2 regions of the Mesorhizobium sp. LNHC209A00 genome follow, and region 2 is predicted to be linked to the other one. Evidence: riboswitches for the same ligand, from Rfam matches in the RefSeq annotation. Region 2 holds a riboswitch; the other holds the start of a gene.
The links. A riboswitch is a leader RNA that binds a small molecule or an ion and turns the genes downstream of it on or off. The one in region 2 is predicted to bind S-adenosylmethionine.
Positions count from the first base shown of each region.

Region 1: another riboswitch for S-adenosylmethionine. It lies ahead of X739_RS148290 (homoserine O-acetyltransferase); the one in region 2 lies ahead of X739_RS144120 (O-succinylhomoserine sulfhydrylase).

Region 1 covers NZ_AYWT01000006.1:382,570-390,039, forward strand. Annotated here, with positions in the region: gene X739_RS148305 (ABC transporter ATP-binding protein/permease) at 1-773, shown strand, start outside; gene X739_RS148300 (glycosyltransferase family A protein) at 897-1,832, opposite strand; gene metW (methionine biosynthesis protein MetW) at 2,111-2,725, opposite strand; gene X739_RS148290 (homoserine O-acetyltransferase) at 2,846-4,015, opposite strand; SAM riboswitch at 4,133-4,210, opposite strand; gene hisC (histidinol-phosphate transaminase) at 4,348-5,457, shown strand; gene X739_RS148280 (prephenate/arogenate dehydrogenase family protein) at 5,481-6,416, shown strand; gene X739_RS148275 (sugar kinase) at 6,413-7,345, opposite strand; gene X739_RS148270 (DUF2125 domain-containing protein) at 7,349-7,470, opposite strand, start outside.
Region 2 covers NZ_AYWT01000010.1:147,573-155,042, forward strand. Annotated here, with positions in the region: gene mmsB (multiple monosaccharide ABC transporter permease) at 1-273, shown strand, start outside; gene araD1 (AraD1 family protein) at 474-1,466, shown strand; gene X739_RS144125 (2'-deoxycytidine 5'-triphosphate deaminase) at 1,645-2,739, opposite strand; SAM riboswitch at 2,898-2,975, shown strand; gene X739_RS144120 (O-succinylhomoserine sulfhydrylase) at 3,032-4,222, shown strand; gene X739_RS144115 (ceramide glucosyltransferase) at 4,253-5,404, opposite strand; gene apaG (Co2+/Mg2+ efflux protein ApaG) at 5,624-6,016, shown strand; gene X739_RS144105 (Hsp33 family molecular chaperone) at 6,090-7,121, opposite strand; gene argF (ornithine carbamoyltransferase) at 7,269-7,470, opposite strand, start outside.

The DNA.
Region 1 (7,470 bases), on a different contig from region 2:
GTGTCGCCGACTTCCGCATCGCGCTCGATGAAACCGATGTGCTGCACGATAAGGAGAAGCGCATCGAATTCGCCGACAACGCCAATGGCAGCCTGACGTTCGAGAAGCTTCAGGTGGCATCGCCTGACGGATGCACCAAGCTCGCCGACCAGCATGTCGAAATCCTTGCCGGCGAGCGCGTCATGATCACCGGCGAGCCGGGCGCCGGAAAGACGCTGTTCTTTCGCGCCATTGCCGGGCTGTGGCCGTGGGGCAGTGGACGCATCGGCCTGCCCGCGGGTGAAACCATCATCTTCGTGCCGCGCGTCCCCTATTTGCCGGCCGGCACGCTGCGCGAAGTCCTCAATCACCCGAACGGGCATGCGCCGGCGAACGACGCCGACATTTCAGCGGTGCTTGCCGAGGTCGGTCTTGGACGCCTGTCGTCGTCGCTCGACCGCGTCGGACGCTGGGACCATGAGTTGGGCGATGACGAACAGCGATTGCTGGGCGTGGCCAGGCTCGCCTTGCGACAGCCGAAATGGGTGATCATCGACGAAGCCATGGATGCGTTCGACGGACCCTCGCTGCGGCGCGTGCTGTCGCTGCTGGAGAAGCGACTGCCCGGGGCCGCGATCCTCAACATCGGGCGCGGACAGCACAACAATCAGTTCTTCCCGCGTTCCCTGACGATCGTTAAGGATTCCGGCGCGCCCTCGCTGAAACCTGCCCACGTCAGGGCGGGTGCCATCGAGCCGCCGCCAGCCGCGGCAAGCCTCCACCACAGGAAGTAGCAGTTTTCCCCCGTTGCGGCCCGTTGCCTGGCCGCCAAAGGCCCTGGCGGTCGACATCTCGCTGCCGGACGAGAAGGAATGCGCCCTGCGACGCGCCGCGCTCGATCGCTGAGCTGTCGCCGGTCAGGCCGGTGGAATCCCAAACTTACCGCGAACTTCGTCGTAGAGGTCGCGCCGCCAGCGGCGGCCGTGGAGATAACCATTGATCAGTTCCGGCAATGAATAACCAAGCGCGTCAGACGAGCGGTTGGCCATGTATCCCGCAAATGCCTGTGGTATTCGCCCCCGGAGAATATCGGCGATGATCTGCCGCGCGATCATAAAGGGAGGGATATGGGGGTAAGAGCGAGCGATGTGCGGATGCTTGCTCATCAGGATCGCGTAGGCTTCGACGTAGCCGTCCCTGCGGCCTGAAATCGAATTCTGCGAATTGTGCTTCGTCCAGTCGATATCTTCCGATAATTGCGCGCCGAAGCGCTGTGCGAAGCGCAGCAGAAGCTCGCGGTCCTGCATCCGGGGAATGTCGCTGTCATAGCCGCCGATGGCCAGCAAAGCCTCGCGCCTGGCCGTTATCGCCGATCCGGCTATGAAGGCCGTCTGTGCAACCACGGCCCGCTCCAGCATTGGCGGGTTCAGGAAAGCGCCGCGGTTGACGCAGGCGGTGCCACGGCCACCCTTCACCGAGACATATGAGGAGAGCAGGACCTCGAGCGCCGGATTGTCGTCGAACCATGTCAGCGTCCGTGCGAGCCGGTGCGGCAGGAAGAGATCGTCCGAATCGAGAAAAGTCACCACGGGCGCCCGGGCTAGCTCGATGCCGGCATTCCTGGCGGCATTGGCGCCGCGCCACTTCGCGCCGACATAGATCAGCCGGGGGTCATGGATGCGGGCGAGCGCCGCCTCGGTCCCGTCCGTCGAACCATCGTCGACGACGATATGTTCAAATCGCGGCATGCTCTGGGAGAGCACGCTTTCGACGGCGCGGAGCACCGTTTCGCGCCGGTTGTGAGTCGGCGTGATCACCGTGATGAGGGGCGCCTGTTCGGTCTTCCCGATCATATCGCGCCGGCCGCCTTCATCGCGTAAACACCCTTCGCGCCAGGTCCTTTGATCATGGGGATGGCTAAATGGATCGGACTTCCCCCTGGATGGGCCTCCTCGGATTCGGTGCGACGCTACAAAAAACAACCTGCCATGTCACCCCGTCGTGCCGTCGTTCGACCGACCAGGCATGATGAATTCCGGCTCCTGGCGCTTCAACTGCAACACTTTCGCGCCGCAGGAAGTAGCGCGGCCGCCTCAAAGGATTGGCAGTCTCGCCTGCGGTGTCCATTTCATTAGCGCTTCAGCAGGAACACTGCCTGCTGGCCAAAGAAATTCCAGAACCACCATGGCATCGACAGGCCGATCTTCTGGCCGTTGGCGTCGAGCGCGGTCGCCTTCTCCACTGTCGCGCCAAGCTCTTCGCACAAGTTGACGAAGTCGCGGATCGTGCAGAAGTGGATGTTGGGCGTGTCGTACCAAGAATAGGGCAGGTCGCTGGTCACAGGCATGCGGCCCTTGACGAACAGCGATAGGCGCACCCGCCAGTGACCGAAATTGGGGAAGGACACGATCGCCCGGTTGCCGATCCTGAGCAGCTCGTCGAGCACCAGCTTCGGGTTGCGGGTGGCCTGCAGGGTCTGCGACAGAACGACGAAGTCAAAGCCCTTGTCGGGATAGAATTCGAGATCGATGTCGGCATCGCCCTGGATGACACTGAGACCGCGCGCCACGCATTCGTTGACGCCACGCTGCGACAGCTCGAGACCACGACCGTCGACGTGCTTGGTGTCTTGCAGCAATTCGAGCAACGAGCCGTCGCCCGAGCCGACGTCGAGCACACGCGATTGCGGCGGGATGAGGTTGGCGACGACCTCAAGGTCGACGCGCTGGCTGCCGTTGACGCTCATGGCTTCGGCTCCGGAACGGCGCATGACCTTGGTCCGAAAAGTCCGCAACTTTTCAGGGTCATGGCTTCGCCTTTCTGTTGGCGCATGACCTTGGTCCGAAAAGTCCGCGACTTTTCAGGGTCATGCGCTGAGCCCCCTGGCGCGCGCGGCCGAGCCGATGAAGCCGTTGATGGCGGCAAACAGTTCCGGCTCGTCGAGCAGGAAGGCGTCGTGGCCGCGATCGGTCTCGATCTCGACGAAGGATACCGAGGCGCCGGCGGCGTTGAGTGCGTGGACGATGGAGCGGCTCTCTTCGGTCGGGAACAGCCAGTCCGATGTGAAGGACACCAGGCAAAAGCGGGTTTTCGTGCCGGCGAAGGCGTCGGCCAGCCGGCCGCCATGGTCGGCGGCGAGGTCAAAATAATCCATCGACCGCGTCATGTAGAGATAGGAGTTTGCATCGAAGCGGTCGACGAAGGTCATGCCCTGGTGGCGCAGATAGCTCTCGATCTGGAAGTCGGCATCGAAGCCGAAGGTCAGCGCTTCGCGGTCCTGCAAATTGCGGCCGAATTTGCGGTGCAGGGCGGCTTCCGACAGATAGGTGATGTGGGCGGCCATACGCGCCACCGCCAGCCCTTTCTCCGGACGCTTGCCATGCTCGAAATATTTGCCGCCATGCCAGTCCGGATCGGCCATCACAGCTTGCCGCCCGACTTCGTGGAAGGCGATGTTCTGTGACGAATGGCGCGCCCCGGTGGCGATCGGCAGCGCCGAGAACACGCGCTCGGGATAGCTCGACGCCCATTCCAGAACCTGCATGCCGCCCATCGAGCCACCGAGCACGCAGAAAAGTTTCTCGATGCCGAAATGGTCGATCAGCATCTGCTGCGCGCGCACCATGTCACGGATGGTGATGACCGGCAGGTCGAGGCCATAGGGTTTACCCGTTGCCGCGTTGGTCGAGGCCGGACCGGTGGAACCCAGGCAGCCGCCGATGACATTGGAGCAGATGACGAAGAAACGGCTGGTATCGATGATCTTGCCCGGTCCGATCAGCACTTCCCACCAACCGGGCTTGCCGGTTACCGGATTGGTGCTGGCGACATGCTGGTCACCGGTCAGCGCATGACAGACGAGGATGGCATTGGAACGGGCATCGTTCAGCGTGCCATAGGTCTGGTAGGCGATCTGGAACGGCGACAGCAGCGTGCCGGCGTCGAGCTTGAGCGGCTTGTCGGGCCCGAACCGCAACACCGGGCTCGACGGTTGGTCGGCCTCGTTGTTGGTCTTTCCTGCACGCAGAGCGGCCATCACGTCCCTCTTGCTGCACCGTGCGCTCGTGGAAATCGCTACCGATCTCCGCCGCCGATGCGTCCGTCCGTCCGGTCGCGGACAACAAAAAACCGGCATTGCCTTCGCAAAGCCGGTTACGTCACGCAAACGGCCCTTTAGCGAATTGTTTAACGTGGCTGCAAGCCGACCGGCCAAATCACCACGGAACTGTCATCGTCTTTCTAGAACCCGCCTGCCTCGCCGTCAATGGCGGCGGCTGGCACCACTGCCACCTCTCGACATTGCGTGCCATGGCTTGTATTTCCGCAGCGGCCTCCGGATGGAGGCGTTTTCGACGGAATTTGCAAGATATGAACCAGACACCGGATCAGGCACGTCCAACTCCGCGCGCGGGCATCATGGACATAGAAGCCTATGTGCCCGGCAAAAGCTCGGCACCCGCCGGTGTCGCCAAGGTCTACAAGCTGTCGTCGAACGAGAATCCGCTTGGGCCTTCGCCGAAGGCGATCGAGGCCGCGCGCGAAGTCGCCGGCAAGCTCGACATCTATCCCGACGGTACCGCCAGGCGGTTGCGCGAGGCAATCGCCGAGGTGCATGGCCTCAACGCGCAAAACATCATCTGCTCCAATGGGTCGGACGAAATCCTCGGCCTGTTGGCGCAGACCTATCTCGCGCCCGGCGACGAGGCTATGTTCACCGAGCACGCCTTCATGGTCTACAAGATCTACATCCAGTCGGCAGGCGCTACCCCGGTCGTGGTCAAGGAGACCAACGAGCGCGCCGACATCGATGCGATGCTGGCGGCCGTCACGCCGCGCACGAAAATCGTGTTCCTGGCCAACCCCAACAACCCGACCGGCACCTATGTGCCGTTCCAGGAGGTGCGCCGCCTTCACGCCGGACTGCCGGGAAACGTGCTTCTGGTGCTCGACGCGGCCTACGCCGAATATGTTCGCCGCAACGATTACGAAGCCGGCATTGAGCTGGCCGGCAGCGCCGAGAACGTGGTGATGACCCGCACCTTCTCCAAGATCGGGCTGGGTGGCGCGCGCATCGGCTGGATGTATGGTCCCCTGCATATCGTCGACGCCATCAATCGTGTGCGCGGCCCCTTCAACGTCAATGCTACAGCGATCGAGGCAGGCATCGCCGCGATCCGCGACCGTGCCCATGTCGAGCGAAGCGTGGCGCATAACGAGACCTGGCTCACCTGGCTGAGCGGCGAAATGGCCGGGCTGGGGCTGCGCGTGACGCCGAGCGTCGGCAATTTCCTGCTCATTCATTTTCCCGACGATCAGAAGCATTCCGCGGCGGCGGCTGACGATTATCTGAGCGCGCGCGGCTATATATTGCGGCGCGTTTCAGGCTACGGCTTTCCCAACGCGCTTCGCATGACGGTCGGTACCGAAGAGGCCAATCGCGGCGTTGTCGCCGCGCTCACGACATTCCTGAAAAGCTAGAACGTCTGAAAAGCTGGAACACCATGGCATCACCGATGTTCGAAAAGATCGCGCTGGTCGGCATTGGCCTGATCGGCTCGTCTCTGGCCCGCGTCATCCGACGCGAGGGTTTGGCTCGCCATGTCGCCATCTCGACGCGCAGCCCGGCAACGCTTAAGCGAGCCGAGGAACTGGGCCTTGGCGATTCCTACACCACCGATGCCGAGGACGCGGTGCGTGATGCCGATCTGGTCGTTGTCTCGGTGCCGGTCGGCTCATCCGGAGCTGTTGCGGAGGAAATCGCGCCGGCGCTGAAAAAGGGGGCGATCCTCACCGATGTCGGCTCGACCAAGGCCTCGGTTATCGCGCAGATGCAGCCGCATGTGCCGGAAGGCGTCCATTTCATTCCCGGCCATCCGCTGGCGGGCACCGAAAAATCCGGCCCGGATGCCGGATTTGCCGACCTGTTCGACAATCGCTGGTGCATCTTCACGCCGGTGCCGGGCACCGATCCGGATGCGCTGGAACGGCTGTCGGAATTCTGGCGCCGCTGCGGCGCCAACATCGACACGATGGACCCGCAGCATCACGACATGACGCTGGCCATCGTCTCGCATCTGCCGCACATCATCGCCTACAACATCGTCGGCACCGCCGACGATCTGGAATCGGTGACCAAGACGGAAGTGATCAAATATTCCGCCTCCGGTTTTCGCGATTTCACGCGTCTGGCTGCCTCCGATCCGACCATGTGGCGAGACGTGTGCCTGCACAACAAGGATGCCATCCTGGAGATGTTGGCGCGGTTCTCGGAAGACCTGGCGTTCCTGCAGCGCGCCATCCGCTGGGGGGACGGCGACAAACTCTTCGACCTGTTCACCCGCACACGCGCCGTGCGCCGCTCGATCATCGAGGCGGGCCAAGATATCGACGCGCCTGATTTTGGCCGCCAGGCGGTCGAGCATCCGGCAAAGAGCTAGGTGATTTTAACCGGCCAGGCCGTTGCCATCATGGCGAGCGTCTCCGCCCGATCGGGCGCGCCCAGCCGGCCGCCGAAGCGCAGGCACTTGAGCGCGGCGGCCGCGCTGGCAAAGCGCAGTGCGTGCTCGACCGCCATGGCTTCCGCCAGCCCGACGGCAAAGGCGCCATGAAAGACATCGCCGGCGGCCAGCGTATCGACCGCCTTGATCCTCGGTGCCTCGACATGGCGGGATGATCCGGTGCTTCGCTCGAACCACCAGGTACCCGCCGCGCCGCCGGTGACCGCGACGAACGCATCGGTGCGAGACGCCAGATCGATGCAGGCGGTCTCCAGATCCAGCGCGTGGCCGCATATGATGCGGACCGCCGGCTCGGAGGCGACGATGTGCGAGGCCAGCGGCAATAATCGCTCCAGTACCGCCAGGGGCGCGGTATCGGCATCGAGTATAGCTGGGCGGCCGGCGGCGCGCGCCGCCTTCAGGGCAAGTGCCGCGGCGCCCGGCCAGCGCACGTCGGCCAGTACCGTGTCGAATGCCGTTATGTCGGTGAACGGCAAAACCTCGGGATCAGCCTGAGCGCGCGCGTCGTAGAAAGGCACGATGATCCGCTCGCCATGCGCATCGACCAGGATCGAGGCCAGTGCCGAGCGGGCGCCGCTGACGCGGCGTACATGGCTGCAATCGACGCCTTCGGCCTCTATCCCGGCAATCAGCAGATCGCCGACCGGATCGTCGCCGGCGCTCGCCCATAGCGACACCTCGGCACCCAGGCGATGCGCGGCGCAGGCCGCGCTCGTGGCCATGCCCGAGGCGATCTGGACGCCGTCCGAGGCGATGAACTTTCCTTGATGCGTGGGCAGCGATTCGACACGAAGAATAGTGTCAAGCGTCAGTGCGCCGACGCTCAGGAGCTTTGCCGGCCTCTCCATCCGTTAGTTGACCGGTTTGATCTTGCCCAGCGGAATGAAGCCAAGGGACGCCTTGCCCTTGATCACTTTCAGCGGCATCGACGGTTCGCTGCCAAGCAGTGCCAGGGCGCCAAAACCCTGCTCGA
Region 2 (7,470 bases):
GGGCTGATCATCGCCGCACGTCTCGGCCAGGCCGTGCCGGCCGCGGGCCTCGGCAGCGAACTCGACGTGATCGCGGCCGTCTTCATCGGCGGCGCCTCGGCGATGGGCGGCGTCGGCCAGGTCATCGGCGCGGTGGTCGGCGGCTTCATCATGGGCGTGATGAACAACGGCATGTCCATCATGGGCGTCAATGTCGACTGGCAGCAGGTGGTCAAGGGCCTGGTGCTGCTCGGGGCCGTCATCTTCGACGTCTACAACAAGAACAAGGCTTGAGGGCGGGGCGAGGACTAGGAGGCATACGGGTTCTAGATCGCGAAGCTGCCGGCAGCCCGTCGGCACCAAGAAGTCCGGGGAAGGACCAGGCTCGCGAATGCAATCCGGACGAAGCGTTTCAAACCGTGGCGCGTTTCCGCGCCGCGCCGGTCAGGATTTGCCCATTGGCAGCCGGATACAGATAAATGAGAGGACTGATCATGCTGATCTCGCAGATTCTCGACGACGCCGAGACGATCCGTGTCGTTGCCCGTAGCGGAGGGAAGACCCGGATCATTAACGGGGCGCGCAGCGTCTATTCGCTGGCGATGGAGGCCGCCCGCACCGGCGTCGGCCTGGCCGCCCTGATCGAACGCAAGGGGCTTGGCGAGACGATCGATCTCGACGCCGCCTACAAGAGGGGGCGCCTGCTATCGCCGATCAATCACCCCGACCCGGCGCACCTGCACCTGACCGGCACCGGGCTGACGCATCTGGGGTCGGCCGCGACGCGCGATTCCATGCACAAGAAGCTCAGCACCGACGGCGAGGAGCAACTTACCGATTCCATGAAGATGTTCCGCATGGGACTGGAAGGCGGCAAGCCCGCGAAAGGCCAGGTCGGCGTGCAGCCGGAATGGTTCTACAAGGGCAACGGCACCATGGCGGTCGCGCCTGGCGCGGCGCTCATGTCGCCGGCCTTTGCCAGGGATGCCGGCGAGGAACCCGAGGTCGCTGGGATCTATGTCATCGGCGATGACGGGGCGCCCTTCCGCGTTGGCTTCACCTTGTCGAACGAATTCTCGGACCATGTGACCGAGCGCGTGAACTATCTCTTCCTCGCCCACTCCAAGCTGCGCAATGCCTCCTTCGGCCCGGAGATCCTGATCGGAGACCTGCCTTCGGACATCCGCGGCACGTCGCGCATCCTGCGCGACGGCAAGGCTTTGTGGGAAAAGCCCTTCCTGTCGGGTGAAACGAACATGTCCCACACCATCGCCAATCTCGAACACCACCACTTCAAATATTCGGCCTTCCGCCAGCCTGGCGACGTGCATGTGCATATGTTCGGCACCGCGACGCTATCCTTCGCCGACGGTATCAAGACGGAGGCCGGCGACGTGTTCGAGATCGAGGCTGGGGATTTCGGACTGCCGCTGCGCAACCCGCTCGAGATCGAGAAGCCGGTGAAGGTGTCGGTAAAGGCGCTTTGAAGCCATGAGCGGGTGATTTCCCATCGTGGGGATGGCCGGCAAGCCAGAGCGGGGCGCTCTCCCGCTGATCTAGCAATAGGTTCCAGTCACGCCGTCGCAATCCTTCGCGCCCCCTCTGCCCTGCCGGGCATCTCTCCCACAACAAGGACCCACAAGAGGGAGATCGGCAGCTTCGACCTCATCGCACGGAGCGGAAATGCTTCGACAGCTTCAGGCCCTGCGCCTGGTAGTTCGAGCCGAGATCGGTGCCGTAGAGCGCCTGTGGTCGCTTCAGCATGTGCTCGTAGACCAGCCGGCCGACGATCTGGCCGTGGTCGAGGATGAACGGCACTTCGTGGCTGCGCACTTCGAGCACCGCCCGGCTGCCGGTGCCGCCGGCCGCCGAATGGCCGAAACCCGGATCGAAAAAGCCGGCATAATGGACACGAAACTCGCCGACCAGCGGATCGAACGGCGTCATCTCGGCGGCGTAGAGCGGCGGCACATGCACCGCTTCCTGGCTGACGAGGATGTAGAACTCGTCCGGATCGAGCACCAGTTCGCCGGCGCGGCTCTTGTGGATCGGTTCCCAGAAGTCGAGGACGTCCTGCGCGGCGCGCTTGTCGACATCGACGAGGCCGGTGTGGTGCTTGCCGCGATAGCCGACCAACCCATCCTTGTCGCCATTGAGGTCGATCGACAGCGCGATGCCGCCGCCGGAAATGTTTGGCGGCTCCGTGGCGACCAGCATCTCGGCACGATGCAGGTCATGCAACTCGGCTTCCGAGAGCAGCGCGTTGCCGGTGCGAAAGCGTATCTGGGACAGGCGCGAACCCGTGCGCGCGATGATCGGAAAGGTGCGCGGGCTGACCTCGAGATAGAGCGGACCGTTGTAGCCGGCGGCGATCTTATCGAACTCGTGGCCCCGATCGGTCATGACGCGGGTGAAGATGTCGAGCCGCCCGGTCGAGCTCTTCGGATTGGCCGAGGCCGAAATGTCAGCCGGCAGGACCAGACTTTCGAGCAGCGGCACAATATAGACGCAGCCGGTTTCGAGGACCGCGCCTTCGGTCAGGCTGATCTCGTGCAGTTGCAGCCGATCGAGCTTTTCCGACACCTTGTGGTTGGGACCGGGCAGGAACGAGGCGCGAACCCGCCAGGCCTTTTCGCCCAATCTGAGATCAAGGCTCGCCGGCTGGATCTGGTCGGCATCGAGTGCACGCTGCGACTTCAGCGCGCCGGACCGGAACAGCGCCGAAATGTCCTGATCGGGAAGAATGCCTGTCTGCCGCAAAGTCTGGCTCCGCCCCAAGACTGGTCTCTTTGGTTGCAGATTCTTGTTTGTTGCAGGTTCTTGCCGCAAAACCGCCGGGCACTTTTGCGGAACCTGCCTTGGTACAAACGTCTTAATGAAGCCGGCAATTGACGCAAGCGTGGCGCGGGTCTAAAGGGTCGTTATCCCGTGGTGATTTGGCCGGTCGGCTTGCAGCCACGTTAAACAAGTCGCTAAAGGACCGTCGGGCCGCAAGGCCGTATGGACCGGTTGCGACTTTCGCGGCCGGTTTTTTTGTGTCTGGAACAAAGCGATGAGCACCAAGAAGCGCAACTGGAAACCTCAGACGGCACTCGTGCATGGCGGAACCCTGCGTTCCGGCTTCGGCGAAACCTCCGAGGCGATGTACCTGACCCAGGGTTATGTCTATCAGACGGCGCAGGCCGCCGAAGCCCGCTTCAAGGGCGAAGAGCCTGGTTTCATCTATTCGCGCTACGCCAACCCGACCGTCGACATGTTCGAAAAGCGCATGTGCGCGCTTGAAGGCGCCGAAGACGCGCGCGCCACGGCGTCGGGCATGGCGGCGGTGACGGCTGCCCTTCTGTGCAGCGTCAAGGCCGGCGACCACATCGTGGCGGCGCGCGCGCTGTTCGGCTCCTGTCGCTGGGTGGTCGAGACACTGGCGCCGCGCTATGGCATCGAGGCGACCTTGGTCGACGGCACCGAGATCGCCAATTGGGAAAAGGCGGTCAGGCCGAACACCAAGCTGTTCTTCCTGGAGAGCCCGACCAACCCGACGCTCGAGGTCGTCGACATCGCCGCCGTCGCCTCGCTTGCCAATTCGATCGGCGCGCGGCTGGTCGTCGACAATGTCTTCGCCACGCCCCTACAGCAGAAGCCATTGCAGCTTGGTGCGCACATCGTCGTCTACTCGGCCACCAAGCATATTGACGGCCAGGGCCGCTGCCTGGGCGGCGTCATCCTGTCGGACAAGAAGTGGATCGACGAGAACCTGCACGACTATTTCCGCCACACCGGCCCCAGCCTGTCGCCGTTCAACGCCTGGACCTTGCTGAAGGGCCTCGAGACCTTGCCGCTGCGCGTGCGCCAGCAGACCGAGAGCGCCGGCAAGATCGCCGACTTCCTGGCCGAGCAGCCGCAGATCGCCCGCGTCATCTATCCCGGCCGCGCCGACCACCCGCAGGCCGATATCGTCAAGAAGCAGATGTCGGGTGGCTCGACGCTGATCTGCCTCGACGTCAAGGGCGGCAAGCCGGCGGCCTTCGCCCTGCAGAACGCCCTCGACATCGTGCTGATCTCGAACAATCTGGGCGATGCCAAGAGCCTGATCACCCACCCGGCGACGACCACCCACAAGAATTTGAGCGACGAGGCCCGCGCCGAACTCGGCATCGGGCCCGGTACGCTCAGGCTGTCGGTCGGCCTGGAGGATACGGACGATCTGCTGGAAGATATCGCGCAAGCGTTGAAGGCCGCCAAATAGGTTTCGTCCAGGCAGCGTCGTCAGCAGCGATCAGGCGCTCGACGGCGTCTCCTCCAGTTCCGCCGTCTTGGTCCGGATGGTCATGGCGTTGCCGCGCCAGTCGACGGCGCCGCCGAGCCAGCCGCGCGCCCAGATGGCCGGGAGCATGACGTCCCGCGCGACCGTCGCCGCGATCATGCGCGTCGAGACGTGCCAACCCTTGGCCAGGGCCAGAGCGCATTCCGGAAGATAGAACGCCGCCAGCACGGCAATCGCGGTCGCCCAGAGGCTGACGCCGGCGCTCCCCGCCGCAACCAGCGCAAGAACCAGCGGGACCGCCGCACCAGTCAGGATCTCGGGCGCGAAGAACAGCGGGAAGGTGACGCGGCGCAGGCGCGCCCAGCGGGCCTGGCGCGACCAGATCTCGCCAAACGTGCGCTGGCCGAGCGGCTGCTCGAAGGGCGCCGCAACGAGGTTGACACGCAGGCCGAGGCCGTTCACCAGCTTGGTCGCGGCGGCGTCCTCGGCGATCTCGGCGGCCAGCGCGCGGATGCCGCCATTGGCGTCCAGCATCGGCTTGTTCCACAGCATGCTCTTGCCCTGCGCGAAGCCGAGGCCGAGCGCCTCGCCGGCATACTGCCAGCGGGCCTGCAATGTGTTCAGGAAGGCGCATTCGACGTCGGCCCAGAAACCATCTGGCCTGGAGCCGATCGGCGTCGAGCAGACAAGGCCGGTACCGTGCCGCCACGCCGCCATCATGTGCTCGACGTAGTCCCTAGGCATCAGAACGTTGGAATCGGCAAGAATGACCCAGTCGTGGCGCGCCGCTTCCCAGCCTTTCACGCAATTGTTGAGCTTGGGATTGGCGCTGACACGGTCGTCGCCGATCAACAGCCGGGCCGGCACCTGCGGAAACCGGGCAATCGCCCTGTTTATCAGTTTGACCACCGGGTCGTCGGCATGGGCGACGCAGAAGATCAGTTCGTAGCGTGGCCAGTCGAGCGCGAAGGCGCGTTCCAGCGTCTCACGTGTGAAGGGCTCGACGCCGCGCGACGGGACGACAATCGACACCGCCGGCGATCTGCCCGCCGGCGGGGCGATCGTGGCGCGCCGTTTCAGCTGTGAAGCGGCAAGCAGGATGCTGGCAGCGTTTGAGAGGATGAGTGCGGTCGAAAGCGAGGCGGATATGAGAGTGAGTTCCATCGAGATCTGGTCACTCCGGAAGTCGGCCCGCGTCGCGGCCGTTTTCAACAGTTCGACAGAGGGCCGAGTCGCCCGGTTCGCGCACACCACCATTGTCGTGTGTCACTTAAATGACATTGTTTGCCGGCACCTGCGTTTCAATCCCAGGCGCGACAAGACGCGCACGTTGACCTGCTCACCGCGAGCGTCGAAAGTCGTCGGATTGTTTTGGAGCCGCTCATGTACCGCGCCGTGACGCGCAACATCGAAGTGCAGGTCAGGCCGTTCTATCTGGAGGATCGTTCGGATCCCCAGGAGAACCGCTACGTCTGGGGCTATCAGATAACGATCGACAACCAGTCTGACGAGTTCGTGCAGCTTCTGTCGCGCTATTGGCATATCACCGATGGTGCCGGCCGGGTCGAGGAGGTGCGCGGGCCGGGCGTTGTCGGCGACCAGCCGGAACTCAATCCCGGCGACAGCTATCAGTACACGTCCGGCTGCCCGCTCTCGACACCCTCCGGGATCATGGTCGGACGCTACACGATGCGCAACAAGCGCGGCGAGACGTTCGACATCGCCATCCCAGCCTTCTCGCTCGATCTGCCGGGGACAAGGCGCACGGTGAACTGAGGGCCGACGGTCACGCTGCCCTCAGCCGCCCTTCGGGCACCTTCTCCCCGCGGAACGGGGAGAAGGAAAGGCCTTACTGAGCCGCAAACTCGGCTGGGTCGAAGTCGTACTGCGTCGAGCAGAATTCGCACGCGACATGGATGCCGCCATCCTCGGTGCTGTCCTTGATCTCCTGCGCGGAGAAGCCTTCGAGGATGCCACGGATCTTGTCGCGGGAGCATGAGCACTGGTCGGCGACGGGAACGCCGCCGAAGACGCGCACGCCATGCTCATGGAAGAGGCGATAAAGCAGCCGCTCGGCGCCGATGGTCGGGTCGGTCAATTCGGTCGGCTCGATGGTGCCTAGCAACGCCAGGAGTTCCTGCCAGGAATTATCGGCCGGATCGTGGACTTGCTCGCGCGGATCGCCGTCCCCACCCGGCAGGTCCGGAATGCGCATGCGCTCGGGCGATTGCGGCAGGAACTGCGCCAGGATGCCGCCGGCGCGCCATTGCTCGCGCGCGCCGCCGACACCGGGGGTCAGCAGCTTGGCGACCGAGAGCCTGATATCGGTCGGGATCTGTTCCGACTGACGGAAATAGGTGCGTGCCGCATCTTCCAGCGTTTCGCCATCGAGCTGGACGATGCCTTGATAACGCTGCGTATGAGCGCCCTGGTCGATGGTCAGCGCCAGCACGCCGCTGCCAAGCAGCGTCTGCTGGGACGTCTCACCTGCGGCGACCAGTGCTTCGAGCCGATCCGCATCGAAGCGTGCGTAGGCGCGCAGTGCCGAGGGCGTGGAAAAGTCCGCGACCAGCATGTCGACAGGCCCGTCGGTACGGGTCTGCAGGATGAACTTGCCTTCGAATTTGAGCGAGGTGCCGAGCAGAACGGTCAGCACACAGGCTTCCGCCAGCAGGCGGGCGACCGGCTCGGGATAATCGTGGCGGCCAAGGATGGCGTCGAGCATCGGCCCAAGCTGGACCGTGCGGCCGCGCACGTCGAGCGGACCGACCTCGAAGGGAACGACGTGATCGTCGCCGGCATAGCCGAACTCGCCGAGTTTGGGGTGATGTTCAGTCACTAGATGGCTTTCCAACATGACAAAGCTCCAGGGCGCGGCCATGCGGCCCTGGTGGGCACATGCGTCCAAACGCGCTTGATTTGCGTGATGCGGCGCAGATAGGCATCGCGCCGCCGCAGATCAAGCGCCTGGGCATTTCGGGCGCCCAAGACACTTCAAGCACCAAGACGCTCTAAGCACCGAAACACTCTAAGCACCGAGGCACCAGGCAAGCACCGCCTTCTGGGCATGGAGCCGGTTCTCGGCCTCGTCGAAGACCACCGAATGCGGCCCGTCGATGACCTCGTCGGTTACTTCCTCGCCGCGATGGGCCGGCAGGCAGTGCATGAACAATGCATCCGGCTTGGCCTTGGCCATCAGCGCCGCGTTGACCTGATAGGGCGAGAAGACA